Regions from separate parts of the Sinorhizobium sp. M4_45 genome, predicted to be linked through region 3. Evidence: riboswitches for the same ligand, from Rfam matches in the RefSeq annotation. Region 3 holds a riboswitch; each other region holds the start of a gene.

Region 1 (5,650 bases), on a different contig from region 3:
CGAAGGCGGGGAGGAACGCCGCCTGACGCAGGGGCAGGGCCGCAATGACGGGCCGGACTGGTCTGCGGACGGGGAGTGGATCTATTTCAATTCGAGCCGTACCGGCCGCATGCAGATCTGGCGGGTGAGGCCGGACGGCGAGGATCTACAGCGTATCACCGACAGCCCTTACGGCGACTGGTTTCCGCATCCGTCGCCGGACGGCAGGCACCTGCTCGTGCTCTCCTATGACGGCGATGTCTTCGATCACCCGCGCGATCTCGACGTGCGTCTCCGCCTGATGGATGCGGACGGCGGCAATGCGCGCGTACTGTTCGAACTCTTCGGCGGGCAGGGGACGGTGAACGTCCCGAACTGGTCGCCCTCGGGCACCGCCTTTGCCTTCGTACGCTATCAGCCGGAGGAATAGCCTGCGGGGTCAGACACGCGGCAGGTTGTAAGGGGTGATTACTTCGACGGCGGAAAGATGCCGCTTTTCGGAGGCGCGGAGCGCGCCCCGGCGCTCCATGACCGCGTGGAAAGCCATGCGGACGTCCGTTTTCAGGTCGTGGTGAAGAACGAACTGGACAAGGCCCTGACGCAGGAGCTCCAGATTGTCCTCGTCGAGGTCGTGAGCGACGAAAAGAAGGCAGTCGCGCTGCAACTGTCTGAAGGCGTCGAGCACGGCGCGATTGCCTCCGCCGATCGAATAAGCAGCATTGATCTCCGGATGGCTGCCGATTGCCTTGAGGGCAAGTGCGCCTGTCTCCTCGTTCCTGCCGTGGCCCTCACTGATCTCGATCACGCCGATATGCGGATATTTTTCCCGCAGCACGCGGCGAAAGCCGATCTCGCGTTCCTCTTCGCCGCGAAAGCGGCTGCTCGATATGGTGACCAGCACCGTCGCAGGACGGTCCGCGAAGCGCTCGCCGACCAGGTAGGCCGCGGTTTCCCCGGCAGCGCGGTTGTCAGCCCCGGCATAGGCCGTCCGCGATGAATGCGGCAGATCGGTAACGAGCGTGACGACCGCAACTCCCGCGTTTTCGAGCCGCGCTACGGCTCCGGCAATCTCCGGCACGTCGGGCGCCTTGAGGACTACTCCGTCGGTTCCGCGAAGCCGAATACGGTCGAGCAACTGGCTGATGTCCTGCGGCCGCATGGTCTCGGCGAAATGGAAGCGGGACCGGAAAACGGTAGGCATGAAGGTCGCGGCTTCGCTTTCGAATGCCTTGCGCACCGCTTCGGTGAAGCGTTCCGGTGCCTCCATCACCACGTCGACGGCAAATTTGCGTCCCTGTACTTCAAGGCCGGCCTGCTGCCTCTCGAGTTCACGAATGGCTGCATTGACGCGCATTACCGTTTGCTGGCGCACGCCCCTCCGGCCGTTGAGGACGCGATCGACGGTCGCCGTACTGAGTCCCGCCTGGAAGGCGATGTCCTTGACGAGAAACGGATGTGCCACCTATCCCTCCTGATGGCTTTTTGATGGATTCCTGCTCTATATCAGAAGCGGGCAAGCCGTATAGTCGGATCATCGTCGTCCTTGAGGAGGAGAACTGATGAAGACGGACAATCCCGCGAGAGCGCGTCTGGAACGCGTCTGGCTCAGTGAGGCGGCCTGCGATATCGAGGAATTTCGCGCCGCGGTCGAGCACCGTGTCGGCCTGGCGGACTATCCGCACGCGGCAGACTGCCAGAAGAACGTCCTGATCTATGACAGCGCCCGTCTTATCGGTGATTGCGGCACGCAGGCCGGCAGGCGGTCGGTGCTTGCGGAGATCTGCGAGGTGCTTGCGACGGGGCCGGGCGTCGCGGTCTTCAAGCGTGCCTTCACCGATACGCATGTGGTCGACGAAGCGAGCCGCATCTTCGATGAGATCATCGAGGAGCAGCACCGCACCAACAGCGGCGGCGGCGATCACTTCGCCAAGCCCGGCGCCAACGACCGGATCTGGAATTCTCTGGAAAAGCACTGCCTGAAGAACCCTGAGAATTTCGCCGCCTACTACGCCAACGCCATCATCGCGCTCGTCAGTGAGGCATGGCTTGGTCCGAACTACCAGATGACGGCGCAGGTCAATCGCGTCAATCCGGGCGGCGCGTCTCAATCGCCGCATCGCGACTACCATCTGGGCTTCCAGACCTCGGCCGTCATAGAGCAGTATCCGGCGCATGTGCACAGGCTCTCGCCGGTCCTGACGCTCCAGGGCGCGGTCGCTCATTGCGACATGCCGGTCGAAAGCGGGCCAACCCTGTTCCTGCCCTATAGCCAGACGTATCTGCCCGGATATCTCGCTTTGAGACGGCCGGAGTTCCGCGCCTATTTCGAAGAGAACCATGTGCAATTGCCGCTGGAGAAGGGCGATATCGTATTCTTCAACCCGGCACTTTTCCACGCCGCGGGCAGCAACCGGTCTGCGGGAATCAAGCGTGTGGCCAATCTTCTGCAGGTATCCTCCGCCTTCGGCAGGGCGATGGAAACGGTGGATCGCGAACACATGTGCGCCGTGCTCTTTCCGGCTCTGAAAGTCCTTGCGGCCGGCGGCAAGCTCACGCAGGACGAAATTGCCCATGCGGTTGCCGCGTGCGCCGAAGGTTATTCATTCCCGACCAATCTCGATCGTGATCCGCCGGTTGGCGGTCTGGCGCCCAGGACGCAGGCGCAGCTGATGCACCAAGCGCTTGCCGGCGAATGGAGTGCCGAAGCGTTTGCCGAGGCGCTGGCCGATCAGGCGGCGAGAAAGCTAAGCTAAACCACCTGGCTCAATGCACGGTCACGAAGCCATATTCACCAACATATCAAAGGGAGGAACAGGATGAGCACGGACCACGCACGACTGGACGGGAAGATCGCCATCGTGACCGGTGGCACGCAGGGGCTCGGTGCCGCGATTGCCGCACTCTTTGCCGAACGTGGCGCCGCCGGCATCGTGATTTGCGGGCGCAACGCGGCGAAGGGCGAGGCGAAAGCTGCCGAGATCGCCGCGGCGACCGGTTCGAAGGTCGTCTACGTGCCGGCGGATCTTGAGCGGGTGGAGGACGCCCGAACGGTCGTCGCGGCCTGCGACCGCACTTTCGGCCGGGTCGATGCGCTCGTCAACGCCGCAGCGATTACCGACCGGGGCACGATCCTCGACACCAGCCCGGAACTCTTCGACCGGATGTTCGCGGTCAATGTGCGCGCGCCATTCTTCCTGATGCAGGAGGTGATAAAGGTGATGCGGCGCGAGAAGACGGAGGGCACGATCGTCAATATCGGCTCCATGTCGGCGAAGGCGGGCCAGCCCTTCATCACAGCCTATTGTGCGTCGAAGGGGGCGCTGGAGACGCTGACCAGGAACACCGCCTATGCCGTCCTGCGCAACCGGATACGGGTCAACGGCCTCAACATCGGCTGGATGGCCTCGGAAGGCGAAGACCGGATCCAGCGCGAATATCACGATGCGCCGGCGAACTGGCTGGAAAAGGCGGCGGCGAGCCAGCCCTTCGGCAGGCTCGTAGATCCGGCCGAGGTCGCGCGTGCCTGCGCCTATCTCTCATCGGCAGAATCCGGCCTCATGACGGGTTCCGTCATCTGCTTCGATCAGTCGATCTGGGGTGCCTATGACGCCTCGCCTCATCCGGAGGCACCGCTCTGAAGCTCCCATCTTGCTCGCCTTGCGTTTCGAGGGGAGCTATGGCCATATGCCGCCGTCAGGTGCCCGCGAAGGCGGGAGAATCGGGAAGCCGGTGCAGTTCCGGCACGTGCCCAGCGCTGTGACGGGGACGTTCGCGCCAAGTCGGTCTGAATCTTTTCAGACCTTTGCCACTGAATCTTCACGTGATTCGGGAAGGCGGCGCGAACGGATGATCCGAAGTCAGAAGACCGGCCTGGCGAGATAGACCGGCCCCGCGCGGACGGCGGGAGGTTTCCGCATTGTTGGGGATCGAACGATGCTGCCTGACCAGAACGGCTGCCTTGCGGCGGCCGGAGCTTTTTCGCCGGACGAGCGCGCCGCCGTCTATCGTGCCATAGAGACGCGCCGCGACGTGCGCGACGAATTCCTGCCCGAACCACTGCCTGAGGATCTGGTCGCGCGACTGCTCGCTGCGGCGCACCAGGCGCCGTCCGTCGGCTTCATGCAACCCTGGAACTTCGTGCTCGTGCGACAGGACGAGACGCGGGAGAAAGTCTGGCAGGCATTCCAGCGCGCCAATGACGAGGCCGCAGAGATGTTTTCCGGCGAAAGGCAGGCGAAGTATCGCTCGCTGAAGCTCGAAGGCATTCGCAAGGCGCCGCTCAGCATTTGCGTGACCTGCGACCGGACGCGCGGCGGAGCGGTCGTCCTGGGCCGCACCCATAATCCGCAGATGGATCTGTACTCGACCGTTTGCGCCGTCCAGAACCTCTGGCTTGCCGCGCGCGCCGAAGGGGTGGGCGTCGGCTGGGTCAGCATTTTCCATGAGAGGGAAATCAAGGCGATTCTCGGGATTCCGGAGCATATCGAAATCGTTGCCTGGCTTTGCCTGGGTTTCGTCGACAAGCTGTACCAGGAGCCGGAACTCGCCGCGAAGGGCTGGCGGCAGCGCTTGCCGCTCGAAGATCTCGTTTTCGAGGAAGGCTGGGGTGTCCGTTAGATCACGATGTTAGGGTCGATCTAAGGCCGACGCGGTTTGTTCGATACCCTCATTCCTGTGCTTGTCACAGGAATCCAGCCAGACCAAGTCCTTGGGCTGAAAGAACTCTCCCGCGCCGCAGACGCGGCGCTGCTGGATCCCTGTGACGAGCACAGGGATGAGGGTAGAGAGGGTGCGGTCCCTCGGCGCGTTTCATAAACCGTGAAGATAGCGAGGCGACACGACAGGTCCCGGGTCACGCCCGTATACAGCGTCCCGTTTCGCTTCGATGTAGTGGCCGCACATCCCCGGTCCCTCATTCCTGTGCTTGTCACAGGAATCCAGCCAGACCAAGTCCTTGGGCTGAAAAGAACTCTCCCGCGCCGCAGACGCGGCGCTGCTCTCATCCCTGTGACGAGCACAGGAGAGATTGCAGTCCTCCGAAAAGTTTCCCACAGCGCCGCGCGTCTTATCAGTCGCGCAAAGGTCGCTCTCTAACGGGCTCTGGATCAAGAACATGCGTGATTCTCGCAGAATGCTCGCAACGGCGCCTGTCAATTGTCCTGCAGCGGCTGGTATCGCGGCCCAAGCGGATGCTTGAGGTCGATCGCGCTCTCTTCCTGCGGAAGGAAAGTCGGACCGACGATGCGGACCTTGTTTTTGGTCGGGTCGTAGGGTCGCTCTTCTACCGGCTTGGGCGGCGCCTTTCTCTCGCTGCCGATGGTAATGACCGATGGGCTGACGGCGGTGAGCTTTCCGGCAGAGCCTGTCTTTTGCCTGTTGGCATCCGTTGCGGAATCCGGGATTCCGCAGCCACAGATGCCCGGTGAGCCGACACCGCGCGCCCGGTAGGCAAAGGCCGTTGGGAGGTCGGTGTAGGGCCGGCCGGTCGTTGCCGAAACCATCCGGTCCGCTTCTTCCGTTGCGAGCACATGGTAATAGAGCTCCGTCTCCGCACCCGGGCAGCGCGCGCGGCAGAGATCGGCGTCGCGACCGAAGTCCGCCGGCGTGGCATGCGAGGAGATGGGAAAGAAGGCGCCATCGCATGTTCGTACGCACATGGTTCTGAGGCTGC
Region 2 (5,650 bases), on a different contig from region 3:
GCCTGCTGCTCGACCAGAGCGAGCCTTTGCGCGACCGTGCGGCGTCCGAGCGTCCCGATCGGAGAACCGTCCAGTAGCACCTCCCCCTTCTTCGGCTTGCGGATGCCCGATATGAGCGACATCAGGCTCGTCTTGCCGGAACCGTTCGGGCCGATGATGCCGAGGAACTCTCCCGTCTCGACCGTGAGGGAAACCTCCTTCAGTATGTCCACCCCGCCGGCCGACCATGAAACCCCGCGCGCCGAAAGCGTCATGCGCGGTCCCTCCTTTGTCCGAGTATCAACGCGAAGGCCGGAGCGCCGACGAGCGCCGTGATCACGCCGATCGGCAGGACCTGGCCGGGAATGAGAACGCGCGACAGTATGTCCGCGAGGATCATGAACACGGCGCCGATGAGCGCCGCAGCCGGCAGCAGGACACCGTGACGGACGCCGACGAGCATGCGGGCCGCATGGGGGATGACGAGGCCGACGAAACCGATCGACCCGATGATGGATACCATCACCGCCGTCATCATCGCCGAGACGCCGACGAGCGCGAAATAGGTTCGCCTGACCGAGATGCCGAGCGAGGCGGCCGATTCCGACCCGAAGGTAAACGCGTCGAGGGGACGGGCATGCCAGAGACAGACGACGAGACCGAGAAGCGTCGCCGGCACGGCGAGCCAGGCATCCGGCCAGCGCACGCCCGAAAGGTTGCCAAGCAGCCAGAACATGATGCCGCGCGCCTGCTCGGCCGTGGCCGCCTTGGTGACGATGAAGGAGGTCAGTGCGTTGAAGAGCTGTGACCCCGCCACACCTGCCAGGATGATCGCCGCGGTGCCGCGGCCGGCCTTCACCGCCAGCAGGCTCACCAGGACGAAAGCGACCAGCGCGCCGATGAAGGCGCCGAGCGGCAGCGTCAGCATCCCGGCACCCACACCGAGGATGGCGACGCTGACCGCGCCTGTCGAGGCGCCGGCGGAGATGCCGAGAATATAGGGATCGGCGAGCGGATTGCGCAGCAGCGATTGCAGCACGGCTCCGGAGAGCGCAAGCGCCGCCCCGCAGGAAGCGGCCACGACCGCCCGGCTCAGTCGGTAGCTCCAGATGATGCCCTCGTCGATCGGGGCTAGCGGATAGCCGGCGTTCCACAGCCGATTCGCGACCGTCTGCGCAACGGTCTTGAACGGGATCGCCGTTTCGCCGATCGCAGCGCCCATCCAGAGTGCCGCGAACAGGATCACGAGCGCGGCGATGGCCGCGCCGACGCGTCCCGTCCCCGTTCGCCCGGCCAGGGTCAGCACGCGGCTCACTTGCCGAACCCACCCTTGGAAGCCGGCCCAGCCTTGGGCGCAAGTCCGGCCTCGGCGATGGCATCCGCCAGCGCTTCGATGCCTTCGATCGTGCGGATCGTCGGGTTCATCGCCTGCGCATCCATGTCGAACACATAGCCTTTGGCGACTGCCGGCATGAGGCTCGCCACGGGATCGGTCTTCAGGAATTCGAGTTTGGCGTCGAGGCTGTCGAGCGGGTAGCGTCGACGCTCCATGGAACCGGCAACGATCATGGTCGGCTCGGCCTTGGCGATGGTTTCCCAGCCGACCGTCGGCCATTCGTCCTCTGTGTCGATGATGTTTTCGATGCGGAGCGCCGCCATTATGTAGCCGGGTGCGCCGTTCCTGCCGGCGACATAGGGGTCGGCATCGGCAGCGCTGGAGAACCAGAAGACCGCCGAGAGTTTGTCCCCGGCCGAGGCGACCTTGGCGCGCGCCGCCTCTTCTCGGCTTTTCAGCTCGGCCACGACCTTCTCGCCCTTGTCCTGAACATCGTAAATCTGCGCCAGCTCGCGAATTTCCCGATAGACGAGATCCATGGTGAAGACCTGCCGGCGCACGCCGTCGCTCGCCGCCGAATTCTCCTTGCCGGTGCAATCCGAAGGCGATGTGTAGACCGGAATGCCGAGCTCCTCGAACTGCTCCGGCCGCGCGACCACGCCTTCCGGGCCGACCTGCCACTGAAATTGCACCGCCACCATGTCCGGCTTCTTGGCAAGCACGCTTTCGAAGCTCGGATCGTTGTCTGCCAGGCGCTCGACCTTGGCGTTGACCTCCTCGTAACCTTCAAGGACGGGGCCGACCCAGAGGGCGGTGCCGGCGACCCTGTCCGCAAGGCCGAGCAGATAGAGGATCTCGGTGCTGCTCTGGCCGATCGAGACGGTGCGCGTCGGCGTCTTGTCGAAGGTGATCTGCCGTCCACAGTTCTCGAGTGTCAGCGGATAGATCGTCTCGGCAGCGAAGGCGGGACGGTCAAGAGCCGCTGCGCCTGCGGAAAAGGTGATGAGACCGACAATGAGCGGTCGTTTCCAAAAGCTGTTCATGAATGGTCCCCGAATGTGAGGCCGCTATGCGGCCGTGATCGTCAGTCTGCCGATCGGGTTCGATCGGACGTGTGACGGCTGGATCTCGGGGAAACTGACGAAAGCGTGCGCCGCAAGGCGCGAAAGATGGTCATGGCTTGCTCCTGTTCCGGGCATCCCCGCCCGTGACGTTGGATCTGATTTGACGGCAGGTCTCCTGGCTCACGGACAGAAATCGCTCATCTGCCTTCCCGCGCAACGCGCAGTGGCTGGCGCCAGGGCGCCACGAGGATGAACGACGATCCGCTTACAGTTGCGGGGGCAGCCACGGTTTTGGTCCCTCTTGGGTCGTCCGCACCGTGTTCCCTATTAATCCCCTCCACCTCACGGGTAGGGGAACCGTCAGGCTCAGTTAATTTAGAATGCAGCCTCCGGTCAAGGTGAAACGCGACGCCGCTGCACAGGGGTTCAATATGTTATGTTATTACGCTCGTCAACAAAAAGTTATGTAATACCATTTCATAAGCGTACCGGACTGTTCCGATGAGCCTTCAACCGGTGCCGCCAGATCGGCATCGGCCATTATGGCTTTGGGCCATCGCATGGCCGCAGGACGATTGGTTCCCGGCTTTGCGCCGCGAGTTCGCGGCAGCCGCCGGTGTCGCAAAGCGTCCAGCCGGAGACGGTCGCTCCGGAGGCGGCCAGGACCAGCTCGGGAAGCGGCGGCAGGTCGGGCTTCCAGACCCACCAGCGGCCCTGGCGACGGGCATTGTCTCCCGGCTCCATTCCCGCCCCCGAACCCTGCACGCGCGCCTCCTCGAGAACGAGACCCTCGGCCGTGACGGCCCAACGCTCCTGCCATTCGGTCTTCTCGACCGAATGGGTCCAGCCGAGGGTGAAGACACCCGCAGCAACGGCGACAGCCTTGCCGCCGATGATGCAGGCAAGCGCGCTCATGCCGGTTTCGCCGTCTGCCGGCCAGCCTGGCGGGCGCGCCGCCAGATCACGAAGGCGAAGAGCGCGGAGAGTGCAAAGCCGACCTCATCGGTGATCGGCAGCGCCGCCAGCAACGTGAAGGCGGCCGCGGCCGCGAGCACCCGCTCGAAAACCCCGAGCCGGACTGCGGCGAAGCCCACCACGGCGGCACCCCAGAGCGCGATCGCCAGACCGGTCTTGACGACGATATAGGCGACGGCAACCGGATAGCCCACCGATGCGGCCATCGCGCCGCCATCCTGCAGCATCAGCGCCGGCGAATAAACGGCCATGAACGGGATGACGAAACCGGCCGCCGCCACCTTGATCGCCTGGATCGAGATCTTCAGCCCGCCTTCACGCGCGATCGGTGCTGCCGCGAAGCAGGCGAGCGCCACCGGAGGCGTCAGGTCGGCAAGAATCCCGAAATAGAAGACGAACATGTGGCTGACGATAAGCGGTACCCCGAGTTCCAGAAGCGCGGGCCCGGCGATCGATGAGGTGATGATGTAGTTCGGGATCGTCGGTATGCCCATGCCGAGCACGAGGCAGGTGACCATCGTCAGAAGCAGCGACAGAAACAGGCTTTTGCCCCCGACCGAGACGATGAACTGGCCGAAGGTATTGGCCGCTCCGGTCAGCGTCATCGTACCGATGATCACGCCGACGAGCGCGCAGGCGATCGCCACAGGAAGGGCCGTCTTCGCCCCTTCGGCAAGCGCGTCGCGACATATCACCAGGGTCTCCCGGCCGCCCTTCAGGAAGGCGTTGCCGGCAATCAGCAGCGCCAGCGCTGCGACGATCATGCCGATGCCGAACTGGAAGAAGGCGGCCGCCACCAGCCCGAGGCCGACCCAGAAGATGATGCGTATGAGACCGGCGGGAAGGCCGAGTACGAGCGAACTGCCGAGGATCAGAAGGCCGGTGAAGGCGAGGCCGACCGTACCGGCGAAAAGCGGCGTATAGCCGGAGAACAGCAGCCAGACGAGCGCGGCGAGCGGCAGGATCAGATGCCATTGTTCGAGGATTGCCGCCTTGGCCGAAGGCAGCTGGTCCTTGGGCAGGCCGAGCAGCCCGTGCTTGCCGGCTTCGAGATGGACGATCCAGAAGGCCGACGCGAAATAGAGGATCGCCGGTATGACCGCCGCCTTGACGATCTCGTAATATTCGACGCCGAGCGTCTCGGCCATGATGAAGGCGACCGCGCCCATGACAGGCGGCATGATCTGCCCGCCCATCGAGGCCGTTGCCTCGACGCCGCCTGCAAAGGCCGCCCGATAGCCGAACTTTTTCATCAGCGGGATGGTGAACTGCCCGGTCGTGACGACATTCGCGACGCCGGAACCCGAAATGGTGCCCATCAGGCCCGAAGAAATGATCGCCACCTTCGCGGCTCCGCCGCGCCTGTCGCCGACCAAACTCAACGAGACATCGTTGAAGAGCCGGATCATGCCGGCCTTTTCGAGGAAGGCGCCAAACAGGATGAAAAGGAAAATATAGGTCGAGGAGACGAAGGTCGGGATGCCGTAGATGCCTTCCGTGCCATAGGCCATATGGTCGATCACCTGCGAAAAGTCGTAGCCGCGGTGGTCGAACGGCGGCGGCAGATACTCACCCAAAAGGCAATAGGCCAGGAACACGCCGGAAATGATCGGCAGGGCCGGCCCCATCAGCGCCCAGGCCGCGGCAAAGACGACGGCGAGCGCGACCACCCCGAAGAAGATGTCGCGCGGCAGTGGATCGCCGGCACGCACCAAGAGTTCCGCATATTCGTAACACTGGTAGAAGGCGACCGCTGCGCCAAGGAAAGCAAGGCTCCAGGCGAAGATTTTTGCAACCGTGCCGCGGCCTGCGAGCGTCGCCAGCAGGGGAAAGACGAGAACCGTGACAAAGCCGACGTGCACCACGCGCACGATCTGGCTCGCGAAATCGACGAGATGCGCCGCGGTGGCGATCTGGAACACTGAAAAGGCAAGCGCGATGGCAAACAGGATCCGTCCGTCCCATGTCGCCGGAAACGCCCGGGTCAACGCGTCGTGCCGGTGCAGTTCGGCCGACGCAGTTGCGCTTTGTTCATTGGTATTGTGGATCATGATTCCTCCCCCGAATTCCTGAAGCCCGTCGCATTCAACCGAATTCCGCGACGCGCTTCAGGGTGTCTGCCTGTCGCCTTAAAACCGCTTTACGGTTTCGGGCGACATGGGTCAGAGCAGACCCTTTTCCTTATAGTAGCGCTCCGCCCCCGGATGCAGAGGAATAGGCATTCCCTTGAGCGCATCCTCGGTGCGGATATTCTCCGCCGCCTTGTGAGCCGCCGTCAGGGCGGGGATGTTCTCGA
Region 3 (5,650 bases):
AACGTTCTCCGTACGCTCGGGCGCGAGCAGGAAATGAATACCGCGGCGCGGGAAGGCGTCGCACGCGCCGAACGTGAGCTCATGATGCGTCCGGAAAATCCAAGACCCGCCTATTTGGGGGCTGTGGGGCTTGCGGCACTTGGCGAGATTGATCGCGCTAAGGAATGGGCGGGACGAGCTTTGGCGATCGATCCCGACGATCGTTTGGCCAAATATAATGTGGCTTGCTTTTACGCGCTTCAGGGCGAACCTGATCGGGCGATCGACTTGCTAGTCGAGCTTCTCCCGGGGGCCACCCATGAAACAAAGAGGTGGGTGAAATACGACTCGGATCTCGACCCGATCCGTAGTCACCCGCGTTTCCCTGAGGTACTTGAGCTCCTCGGGTGAGAGAAACTCCCGGCAATGATTTTCGGCACCTTAGGCGAAGGGCAGGTCGAATGAGATCTAGACTTAGACTAATTTAGGGCGATGGCTTGAGACATCCAAACGCTACGGACAAGGTTAGCCGCGCAACGGGCAACGAGCCCGCCGACGACTAATCTGGTGCTGCGCTTATCTGCGAGTTGTTTGGGGTTCGTCGTGGGCATCTCAGTCGAGATTTGCCGCCTGCCGGCACAAATACGCTGACAGCGTACTGTCTGCAGCGGTCGGCCATTCCCGCCTATCTTACCACCTACTCCTGTGTACGATGTGCACCCCGGGTGGTCACCAACATCTCAGTACCGCCACCTCGGCGCGCGCTTGGCATTGTGAAGCAACTCCGAAGCCTCAGCGAAATCGCCAAAAAGGCTGGTCAGGCGCTTTTCCTCCTCCTGAGGCAAGCGTTCCCGCCGGCAAAAAACGTGAATGTTCCATACCTTAGTAGAAGTTTGCTTGGAAATCTTTTCGGCTTCAACGCGTTCTACCATCTTGCTCCTCCCAAAGCGAAGGAGGTCAGACTATGCTACTTAAGTCTAATTAAGCAAGAAATAACTAAGTAATACTTATTGCCTGATCGTGATGGCTGATGAGTGGCCGGCGCGGAAGATCTGCAGTGAAGTTGAGGCCAGGTGGTTGCGGCGACGTCTCTTGGCCAAGATGCTGTCTCCGAAAACGCTGCCATCGAGATTTATGGTGAACTTATCAACTCCGAAACCGACGTGATGCCGTTGTGCAGGCGGCTTGTGGTTACCGCGGCCGACATACGTTCGCCCTCGGTCGAGTATGATCGGACACAAGATAATTCGGCGTCACCACCCGCGTCTTGCCGTCGATGGCGTGACACTGGATGTACCCGCCAATCTTACTTCGTCACTTCAGGCCCCAGCCCAGCACCCCTATGACAGGTTGCCTATAGAAACCGCTGAGCTCATGTTAGGGGATGAGCTACCATGTACGTGCTTGTTGCCGCGTTACTGTCTTGGGGCTCGATTTTTAGATAATGCCGGGGAATTCGCCTTCATGCTGATCGTCGGGCTCGGCAAATGCCGGTATGGGCTTAATAGGCCTTGCTGCTAGGGCTTTGAGGTCCTCGGCCAGGCCTGCGAGCTGCGCTGCAAAGTCCATCAAATTTGAAGCCGCGCAGTGCGCCGCGATATCTGAGAGGCCAGAAGCCGGCTCGTTTCGGCCGGCGCATTTCGGTTCGCTATCGTCCATGTCTCAGTCCCATTTCCATCAATGTGGATCGATGGCGAGGCTCGTCAAGGGCTGCGGCCGGTGACGAGCCTCCCGGCCGCCTGCGAGGGGCTAGAGCGACCGATGTCAGTTTAGGCTGGACGAGCGCCGGCCGCCATTAACCAGTGTGGCTTAGCCCGCTTGCATCTGCACGGATCTCGCCAGACGCGCTCTTCGCCTGGCGCTCGGTCGTGTGGACCTATTCCAAGGCCGAACTGGTGAAGGTGGTAGCCGGCGAGAGACCGCAGCCGAGCGTCGAAGAGCTGCCGGCAATCGAGTCGCGGTGATTTGAAATGTTCAGACGATGGCGGAGAATTTCTGATGCTCGCGCACTTAGGCTTTTGCAGCCGCTTCTAGGCTCTTGCACTTCTTTTCGGACTTGAGCAGAGCGTGATCATCTTTCGGCGCAAGGTGGAGAACGGATGGCCCAGCGGACAAATGCGGGACCTTTGACAGCACTGGCTTTCGAACATTCTTCATTGTGTTTTGGCCGGCGCGAGCATAACAGTTCAGATGATGGTTCCGCCCGACTGGAGGGAAGGCGGATGAAAAGGGAATACGGTGAGGACGACCCCTAGGGGGCCAAAACCGTGGCTGCCCCCGCAACTGTGAGCGGCGAGCAAAGTCCAGAGATGCCATTGGCCCGTGGATCGGCTGATAAGGCGGACCAAGCTACGACCCGCAAGCCAGGAGACCTGCCATCAGATTCGGGCGATACGCCTCAACAACTGCCATGCCGCACGGTGGGTGCGGAAAGGAGAGCACATGCATATCGAACCAGGCGTCGTGGACGGCGCCAAAATTATGTTGAGTTATGCCACTGCCGCAGGGGCTTTCGGGCTCACCGCCAAGTTGGCGACTGACAGTATTCGCAACGACGGTGGTGCGGGCGCGCTCGCGTTACGCAGTATCGTCACAACGGCTTTGGTCTTCTGCTTTTTCGAAGTTCTGCCGCACCATCCTGTAGGCGTCTCGGAAGTCCACCTTATCCTCGGATCAACCCTTCTTCTACTGTTTGGTGCAGGCGCCGCCGCGATCGGCCTTGCAGCCGGGCTGCTTCTTCAAGGGCTTTTCTTTGCACCCTTTGATTTGCCGCAATATGGCATGAACGTAACAACATTGCTGGTGCCCCTTTGGGCGGTCAGTCTGTTCGCCGAGCGGATCATTCCGGCCCGGACCGCGTATGTGGACCTGAAGTACGGGCAAGCTTTGGCGCTTTCCACGGCCTATCAGAGTGGTATTGTTGCTTGGGTCGCCTTCTGGGCCCTGTATGGCCACGGCTTCAGCGTCGAAAACCTCGCGGCCGTCAGCTCCTTCGGTGTTGCCTATATGGGCGTTATCCTGCTGGAGCCTCTGATCGATCTGGGTGTTCTCGCCGGTGCAAAGGCGCTCGACCGCTACAGTCGCGGTCCTATGTTCAATATTAGATTGCATCAGGCGGTCTGAACAAGATCAACGCCATAGGCATCTTTAGGCGCAAGCGGGCTGGACCGCTTGCGCCGTACGTCACGAACTGCGGCGGACTGGGCCGGTAACCACCGCTACGCCTGGCTCGCAAAATCGGTCATTCAATTGGGCATTTCGATTTTGACCCGATCTATTTTCAGGCATGGGCACGGAAATTGCAGACCTCAGACTCAAGCCCAGCTCGGATATGAGGTTGTCGGATATGATGCAAATTCCGAGGCAATCCGCCCCCTGATTCCGAAATGATCTCGCCCCCCGATTCCGAGAAATAGTCGCCCCCTGATTCCAAGATGATGCCGCTCCCACCGGAAAGCATCTGGCGTGGGTGTTCTGCTGGTGTGAAGTTTCTCCTTCGACGTGACGAGGAAGGAACGGGATGCCTGTGGAGAGACTGGAGATGCGGCGTCTCCGCGAGATACTGAGATATCGCTTGGAGTGCGAGCAAGGACTTGGCCGCAAGCCATCGGAATCGGCACCTTGACGGCCAGCAACCGAAAGAGGCGCTCGGCGAAGGCTGGCAAGGATAGTGGCCGGGCGACGACGATGGCGGCGGAAACGACACTACACGTCCCAGGCGTAACCGTCGGCGGCGAGGGCATGCCCCCGGTCGGGTTCATCAGTTCGCGCTGGTCATAGGCGTTGTTGCGGATGACCGGCCCAGGCTTGTCCGGAAACACCTCCATTGTCGGGCTTGCGCGCTTCGTCATGTCGCTTTGCGAGCGCGCCGCATGCCATAGCTCATCAAATTCCATTTCTATGCGGTACCGATTATACATCCGGTCAAGCCTGCCGAGCTCCCTACCATTGTTGCTCTTGTTTCCACAGCGTGAACATCTGAGCTTCGGCCGGAATTCCTCAAGGGTGCTTTGGCTGCTGAACCTGGCCGCCCGCCGTTTCCCTTCGGTTCACCCAAATGCGAAAATCACTCGCGGCGCAGCGTGCGCTGCGCCGCGGATCTGTTCTTCGCTCCGCGAGCCGCAGATACCCGATACCGTCCGAACAGGCCCAGCGGGTGTTGGGTTCCAAGTCAACGCCGGGGCTGTGCCTCATGGCGCGACTTCCATTCCGGCTGATGCTCAGAGCAGAACCAGTGCGGCTCCGCCCGATCGACGGCGAAGCCAAAGCTGCCCCATCTGGTGCAGCCCGGATGCTCGCAGTCGTGGACGTACGGCCCGAGATCGTAGTGAGGCTTCGCGCCCAGTTCGTCACTCAAAGGACGACCTCCTGTGGTCGCCTCCCCGAATTTGGGGAGTTCGAGCATCGGTTGATTGTTCTTCTTTTGTTCTTACATTATCTCATCGCCATGGTCGAGACAATTGGCGATGCATTCAGCCTCGGTTGGCAACTCAAAGCGCGATGTGCATTCGGTAACCGCGAAGGCATGAAATCCGTTCGCCAGTGCACTTGGACTTATGATCTCGACATGCTGACGCTGGTCGCGACGCGGGGCAGGGACTTTCCGCTGGCGATGCTCGCCAGTCGCCTCCGCTGTCCTCGCTGTGGATCGAGAAGGATGGCCGTCGTGTTCATGCCGCCTTCGGAGGGCGACACGCGCCGAGGGGCGGCCTAACTGCGCTTGAAACCCAATTCGCCCGAGGCTGCAGGTTTGAGCATTTCGCGTATGCTCGCCTTGTTCCTGACGCCCCTTTGATAAAGCTCTATCAGCCTGGCTGCCAGATCGGCCGCCTCAGGACAATCATAGGTCATTCTTCTGGCTTTGATCTCCTCGTCGAACAGGCTCTGCAACAATTCGATATCGCTCGGAGTGAGAATCCTGGGATCGATTGCATGGAACTGAGAGGTCATTAACCGATCTCCTCTCTAGGGGCGCAATAGCGGAAGCTCCTCCGCAGGGCGCCCGGGTAAATCCTGCGGCGCAAGAGCATTGTAAACCGAAGAACGGCGATCGCGAGTCGCGAAAATTAACGGCACGGATGAACATAAGCAGTGATCCGATCAACATCTCGTCCGTTATTGGCTGCATGGCTAAAGCAGCTTCAAAGAGGCCATCCCCGGAGCCTCCGGGGCAACAACAGCTGGGGGCAACGGCCGGGATCCAGCGAACGCCGGCAGCTCTCATGCCGGTGGCGCTGGTGGCGAAGCGCGAGCTTGATGAGCGACGTTCTTCTTCGATCAGCCAGGCAGACTGGATTAACGAGCTCCCCCGGTCTTGGTGCCGCTTTGCGAATTGCCTCGCCGGGCCCCAGAGAAACGGTACGCCTTCGATCAGCATCCGTGATGTTGCGGCGCGCTCGGTATCTGCACGGTGTTTCTGCCGTTCCTCGACCTTCTTCATTTCTGAGGTGAGGTCATCATGGAAGGCGTCGATCCAAGCAGAACCGTTGCGGCAACTTCGACGATCAACTTCTGGAGCACCATGAAGCTGGCTTGGACGATGGCGCGCATTTCCGAGTCTGTCATTCGGGCCTTCGGGTCTCCTGTTGTGCGATTGCACACAAGCAAGAAGACAACCTTAAACCCAGTAAAAACGCTTCATTACCGTGTCTCTTTCGGGGAGCGGCAGATG
Region 4 (5,650 bases), on a different contig from region 3:
GGACCGAAACGTCATGCTTGATCGAGCCGCCTTCGGGCTTTTGTGCCGGCGACATGCTTTCGCGCATGTGCCAGAGGGCTCTGCGCTGCGCTTCGTTCTGGGCAATGACGGCGTTCTCGACGAGACCGTCGGAGATGACCGCTTCGAGAAGGTCTTGCACCATCCGCTCCGCGCTTTCGGCGGTATCCGAGGTGGAGATATCGATCAGCGCGTACCACGGATGCGTCGTTTCCATCGGATCTCGAACGCCGGCGATGTGCCGGGTGGTGAACTCGATGCCGAGCCGCGGCATCAGTTCGAAGCCCGTCAGGGCCGGCCCGCAGAGGCTCGATGCCCGATCGAAAAGCGTCAGTGCGTCCTCGACGCTTCTGAGGCCGGCAAAAGCCACCTGGTGGCCCCGCGGTTTCGGGAAGAGCTTCAAAACGGCGCCGGTTATGACGCCGAGCGTTCCCTCGGCACCGATGAAAAGATCGCGCAGATCGTAGCCCGTATTGTCCTTCTTGAGGCGTCTGAGCCCGTTCCAGATCTCCCCGGTCGGAAGCACGACCTCCAGCCCCAGGCAAAGCTGGCGCATATTGCCATAGACAAGCACGGCAGTGCCGCCGGCATTGGTCGAAAGATTGCCGCCGATCCGGGCGGAGCCTTCCGAGCCGAGTGACAGGGGAAAAAGCCGGTCGACGTCATCGGCGGCCTTCTGGATATCCGCCAGAATACAACCGGCATCGGCCACGATCACGTTGCCGACCGGGTCGATGTCGCGGATGCGGTTCAGCCGCTCGAGGGAAAGGACCACGTCGGCTCTGCCCTCGCGCGGAATCTGGCCGGCCACATGTCCGGTGTTGCCGCCCTGCGGCACGACTGCCGTTCGGGTCTGGCTCGCAAGGCGCATGACCAGCGAAACTTCCTCGACGGAGCCGGGCCTGAGCACGAGCGGCGTCGTGCCGTGATAGAGCCCGCGGGACTCGACCAGGTAGGGGGCCGTGTCGGCGGGTGCGGTGAGGGCATTGCCGGGCCCGACGATGTCGACGAAGGAGGCGATGAGTTCGGGAGATGGAAGTATGGTGGTCATGGCCCTGCCTCGGATCACGTGGTTGCTTCAAGCGTGCCGGTGGCCATCAGCCCCGCGGCGCGGCCGCGCGCTGCAGCCGGTCGATGATCGCTTCGCCGAGCCCCTCGCTCGGGATCGGGCCGAAAGCTATGGTCGCGGCGCCGCTGGCATCCGCCTGTTTCATATAATCGAAAAGATTGGCCGCGGCTTCCCGCAGGCTGCCGCCCGGACTGAGATCCAAAACGATCGCGGCATCGCCTTCACCGGGAAGTGTCTTTCCGCCGAAGCGGATGAGGGCTTCTCCTTTCCGGACCTCATCGGCATTGAGCCGCACAGCGGCACCGGGAGCGTAATGCGAGGCGAGCATGCCGGGCGCCTCGATGACGGCGCCGGCGGTCTCAGGGCGCTCGATGGGGAGCCCTGTCAAAGCTTCGATCTCTGCCGCGTCGAGCCCCCCGGGCCTCAGCAGCCGCAGCTTTCCGTTCTCGACCTTGACGATGGTCGATTCAAGGCCGATCGCGGCCGGGCCTGCGTCGAGGATGAGCTTCAGCCTGGAGCCGAGATCCGCCTGCACATGGGCCGCACTGGTGGGACTGATCTTGCCCGAGGTGTTGGCGCTCGGCGCCGCCAAAGGCCGTCCGAATCGGGCGATCACCCGACGCGAGAAGCCGTCGGGCATCCGAATTCCGAGCGTATCGAGACCGGCGGATGCGAGCGTGTGCACGGTGCTTTCCCGCCGCTGCGGCAGGATCAGCGTGAGGGGGCCAGGCCAAAAAGCCTCGGCCAGACGTCTCGAAACCGGATCGAAGGTCACATGCGCCTCCGCCATCCCCAGATCGGAGACGTGACAGATCAGCGGATTGAACCGCGGACGCCCCTTCATCTCGTAGATGCGGCTGATCGCATCGGGGGTCGTGGCATCGGCGGCAAGGCCGTATACGGTCTCCGTGGGGATCGCCACGGGTTCCCCGTCCGAAAGAACTGCACAAGCCGTCTCGATTGCCCGCTCCGGTTCGATGCGCGTGTCGATGATTTCGGCCATGGCGTTCTGATCCTTTCCGTCGCTTCCTTAACGGAGCGATTGCAAAAACAGAACGATTTTCTTGGTCAAAGGCTGCGAATGATCCGCCGCAAGGCTTCGTCGCGTGCGCCGAGCATCAGCACGTTCTTCAGCGCCACCTTCGGATCCTGCGTCCGGAAAATCAGGCCGTTGCCGCGCACGTTGCGGTTGACGACGATCCGTCCTTCGCCGGCATCGGGCTCGATCGCGACGGCGAAATACATGCGCGAATAGCCCGGCTGGATACGGTCGAAGAAATGGGTCTCGTTCCCAAGGTCGCAGAAGAAGTTCGCGAGATAAAAGGACCAGGTGATCTCATGTCCCTTTGCGAGGCAGGTTTTCGCGGCGGTCACGTGGCAGTAGCCGAGATGCGGACTGTTGGCGAGCGTACGATGGAAGACCATCTTCGGGAACTGCATCGAGGCATGAAACCCGTTGATTCGGCTGTGGGTCGTCTCGCCCGCCGTCGTCAGCTTCCGCGCCGTCTGCTGCGCAACCTCGGCATAACTCAGATACTGCCGCTCGTTCGCCATCCACCGGCGTCTATCGATCCGGCCGGTCCGCAGGAACTCGGTGTGAGCCTTGGCTTTCGCCGGTGCGACCGGCATCTTGTCGGCAGCGTCGTAATATCGGAGTTTTGCCATGGGCGTCGTCGCGCCGTCCTGTCCGCAAGCGGGTTGATGGTAGCGAACGTAAATCATCACAGTTAACGAATTGGTTCGTTTGCGGCCGTGCGGGCATCGATCAGACCTTGTGTCGGTGGGCCGTGTCGTAAAATGGCCAGTCGCCTTCGCGCTATGAACGGCGCTGCCGAAAAATCCGCCGGCTGCGCGGAGATTCACCTACTTCCTTGTTTGTTATGGATAATATCCGTCTGCCAATCGTGCCGATTACGCCGCGAATGGCTGTCGTCTTTCTGGAATCGGATGTCGTCTATTGGCAGTTGCCGGACCGGCCCGCAGGCTTAGATGAGGACACTCAAGGTGCTGCCTCGAAGGGAAGGCGGAGAATTGGGAAGCCGGTCAAATCCCGGCGCTGCCCCCGCAACGGTGGTGGAGCGAACAGCCACGGCAGAAGGCCACTGGACACAGCGTCCGGGAAGGCGCCGGGCAGGTCCCTTGCGGACAGCTCCAGAGCCCGGAAACCAGCCTTGAAGCAGAAACAGACCGTAGCTGGTTGCGGCGGGCAGCCGGATCGGAGCCAATTGCGTTGCGGGTCCATGCGGCCGGCGCGGGTTCCAGTCCTGCCTCTCCGAAACGGCGGAAAACGAGGATAAGGGCATGGAAATTCAGACCGAAATGCTGCGCAAGCTGAAGACCCGTCGCGAAGGCTACAGCCTCGACCGCGCCTTCTACGTCGATCCTGGTTATTATCGCCAGGACCTGGAACAGATCTGGTACAAGGATTGGCTGTTCATCGGCCATGATTGTGAAGTCCCGCGGCCGGGGAACTATTTCACGGTGCAGGTCGGCGATTACCCGGTCGTTATCGTTCGAGACAGACAGGGCGCGGTGCGGGCACTGCACAATTCGTGCCGCCATCGCGGCTCGCGCGTCTGCACGCAGCACAAAGGCTCATCCGCCAAACTCGTCTGTCCCTACCACCAGTGGACCTACGAGCTCGACGGCCGCCTGCTCTTCGCGCGGCAGATGCCCGAGGGCTTCGACCCGGCCGAACACAGTCTTAAGCCGATCCACTGCGAAACCGTCGGCGGTTACATCTTCATCAGCCTTGCCGAACAACCGATGGACTTCCGGCCGTTCCGCGAGACGGTCGCGGCCTATCTCGCGCCGCACCGCCTCGGGGAAACGAAGGTCGCCTTCGAGAGCACGATCGTCGAGAAAGGCAATTGGAAGCTCGTCTGGGAGAACAATCGCGAGTGCTACCACTGCGCCGCCAATCACCCGGAACTCTGCCGTACCTATCCCGAAGCGCCGACCGTAACCGGTGTCCAGGGGGCGATGAACGACCCGGAAATCGGCGCCCATTGGCAGAAATGCGAGGCGGCGGGCCTTCCGAGCGCTTTCGGGATCGCGCCCACCGGCCAGTTCCGCATGACGAGAATGCCGCTGATCAACGGCGCCGAGAGCTATACGATGTCCGGACAGAAGGCCGTACGCAGGCAGCTCTCCGCCGGGCTTGACGCCGGTGGCATCGGTACACTGCTCCTCTTCCATTATCCGACGACGTGGAACCACATTCTGGGCGATCATGCGATCACCTTCCGCGTTCTGCCGCTCGGGCCGGAACTGACGCAGGTTACGACCAAATGGCTGGTCAACAAGGATGCGGTGGAGGGCGTCGACTATACGATAGACGAGCTGACGCACGTCTGGACAGAGACCAACGATCAGGACCGGCAGATCGTCGAGGAAAACGCGTTCGGGATACGCTCGCCGGCCTATGAGCCGGGTCCATATTCGGCCGAACACGAGGGCGGCGTCATGCAGTTCGTCGAGTGGTATTCGAACTTCATGCTGGACCGCCTTCAGGGCGGGGCCGCACAGCTCTCGCGGGTGGCATGACCATGGAAATGCCTCGCTCCTTTCACCATTTCGACGAGCTCGATCCCTGGAGAGACCGTCAGCACATGCTGGAGTGCACGTCGGCCGTAGCCGAAGCCGCCGACGTGATGACTTTCACCTTCCGCTCCGACAAGCCGGCCTGGTTCCGCTACCTGCCCGGGCAGTTCGTGACACTCGAACTGCCCGTCTCGGCCGAGCCGGTGATGCGCACCTATACGCTGTCGTCCTCGCCCTCGCGCCCGCTTTCGGTCGCGGTCACGGTCAAGGCGCAGCCGGGAAGCATCGGCACCCGCTGGATGTTCGACAATCTGAAGCCGGGCATGATGCTCAAGGCGTTCGGGCCGCTCGGCGATTTCAGCTTCGTCCGTCATCCCGGTGAAAAGTATCTCTTCATTTCAGCGGGGTCGGGCGTCACGCCGATGATGTCGATGACGCGCTGGATGGCCGACTGCGCACCGGAAACGGATGTCACCTTCATTTCCTGCGCCCGCCGCCCGGACGATCTCCTCTTCAGAACGGAGCTCGAAGTTCTCGCGCGTCAGATGCCGCGGCTCAATCTCGGCTTCCTCGTGGAGGGGCATGAGGCGCGACATGGCTGGCATGGTCTGCGCGGGCGCATCGACGCGGCGAAGCTGCCGATGCTCGCACCGGATTTCATGGAAAGAACCGTTTTCTGCTGCGGGCCCGAGCCGTTCATGGGCAATGTTCGGGCAATGCTGGAATCGGCGGGCTTCGACATGGCCGGCTATCACCAGGAGAGCTTCCAGCCCGCCGCGGCGCCGGCGGCCGAGGAGCTTGCAATTCGGGCGGGGCCGGCGGCCGATGCCGGGGCCGGTGCGGCGCGGGTGACCTTTACCATGAGCGGCAAGGAGGCGACCGCCGTTCCCGGCCAGACGATTCTGCAGACGGCCCGGGCCAACGGCGTCAGGATCGGGGCCGCCTGCGAGGGCGGCATCTGCGGAACATGTCGGGTGATGAAGATCGCCGGCGATGTCGAGATGAACCACAATGGCGGCA

The links. Region 3 has a riboswitch for cobalamin ahead of CN933_RS24850 (energy-coupling factor ABC transporter permease). Riboswitches for the same ligand answer to the same signal wherever they lie in the genome.
Region 1: it holds a riboswitch for cobalamin, as region 3 does, so the genes downstream of both, bluB (5,6-dimethylbenzimidazole synthase) here and CN933_RS24850 (energy-coupling factor ABC transporter permease) in region 3, are expected to answer to the same signal.
Region 2: it holds a riboswitch for cobalamin, as region 3 does, so the genes downstream of both, CN933_RS10880 (ABC transporter substrate-binding protein) here and CN933_RS24850 (energy-coupling factor ABC transporter permease) in region 3, are expected to answer to the same signal.
Region 4: it holds a riboswitch for cobalamin, as region 3 does, so the genes downstream of both, CN933_RS07595 (aromatic ring-hydroxylating oxygenase subunit alpha) here and CN933_RS24850 (energy-coupling factor ABC transporter permease) in region 3, are expected to answer to the same signal.

Annotation. Positions count from the first base shown of each region.
Region 1 is NZ_NWVE01000001.1:839,638-845,287, forward strand. It holds gene CN933_RS04230 (TolB family protein) at 1-409, shown strand, start outside; gene CN933_RS04235 (LacI family DNA-binding transcriptional regulator) at 419-1,441, opposite strand; gene CN933_RS04240 (phytanoyl-CoA dioxygenase family protein) at 1,539-2,732, shown strand; gene CN933_RS04245 (SDR family oxidoreductase) at 2,796-3,617, shown strand; cobalamin riboswitch at 3,658-3,867, shown strand; gene bluB (5,6-dimethylbenzimidazole synthase) at 3,913-4,596, shown strand; gene CN933_RS04265 (DUF2865 domain-containing protein) at 5,130-5,650, opposite strand, start outside.
Region 2 is NZ_NWVE01000003.1:125,084-130,733, forward strand. It holds gene CN933_RS10870 (ABC transporter ATP-binding protein) at 1-254, opposite strand, end outside; gene CN933_RS10875 (FecCD family ABC transporter permease) at 251-1,294, opposite strand; gene CN933_RS10880 (ABC transporter substrate-binding protein) at 1,291-2,358, opposite strand; cobalamin riboswitch at 2,528-2,757, opposite strand; gene CN933_RS10885 (DUF1850 domain-containing protein) at 2,920-3,294, opposite strand; gene CN933_RS10890 (TRAP transporter permease) at 3,291-5,405, opposite strand; gene CN933_RS10895 (TAXI family TRAP transporter solute-binding subunit) at 5,517-5,650, opposite strand, start outside.
Region 3 is NZ_NWVE01000010.1:160,061-165,710, forward strand. It holds gene CN933_RS24835 (adenylate/guanylate cyclase domain-containing protein) at 1-390, shown strand, start outside; gene CN933_RS24840 (hypothetical protein) at 720-911, opposite strand; gene CN933_RS24845 (hypothetical protein) at 1,417-1,638, opposite strand; cobalamin riboswitch at 2,157-2,373, shown strand; gene CN933_RS24850 (energy-coupling factor ABC transporter permease) at 2,422-3,102, shown strand; gene CN933_RS32045 (EsV-1-7 cysteine-rich motif-containing protein) at 4,151-4,336, opposite strand; gene CN933_RS24875 (hypothetical protein) at 4,690-4,929, opposite strand; gene CN933_RS31715 (hypothetical protein) at 5,438-5,650, shown strand, end outside.
Region 4 is NZ_NWVE01000002.1:404,298-409,947, forward strand. It holds gene CN933_RS07580 (FAD-binding oxidoreductase) at 1-1,069, opposite strand, end outside; gene CN933_RS07585 (L-threonylcarbamoyladenylate synthase) at 1,116-2,090, opposite strand; gene CN933_RS07590 (DUF6656 family protein) at 2,156-2,752, opposite strand; cobalamin riboswitch at 3,073-3,275, shown strand; gene CN933_RS07595 (aromatic ring-hydroxylating oxygenase subunit alpha) at 3,389-4,633, shown strand; gene CN933_RS07600 (FAD-binding oxidoreductase) at 4,630-5,650, shown strand, end outside.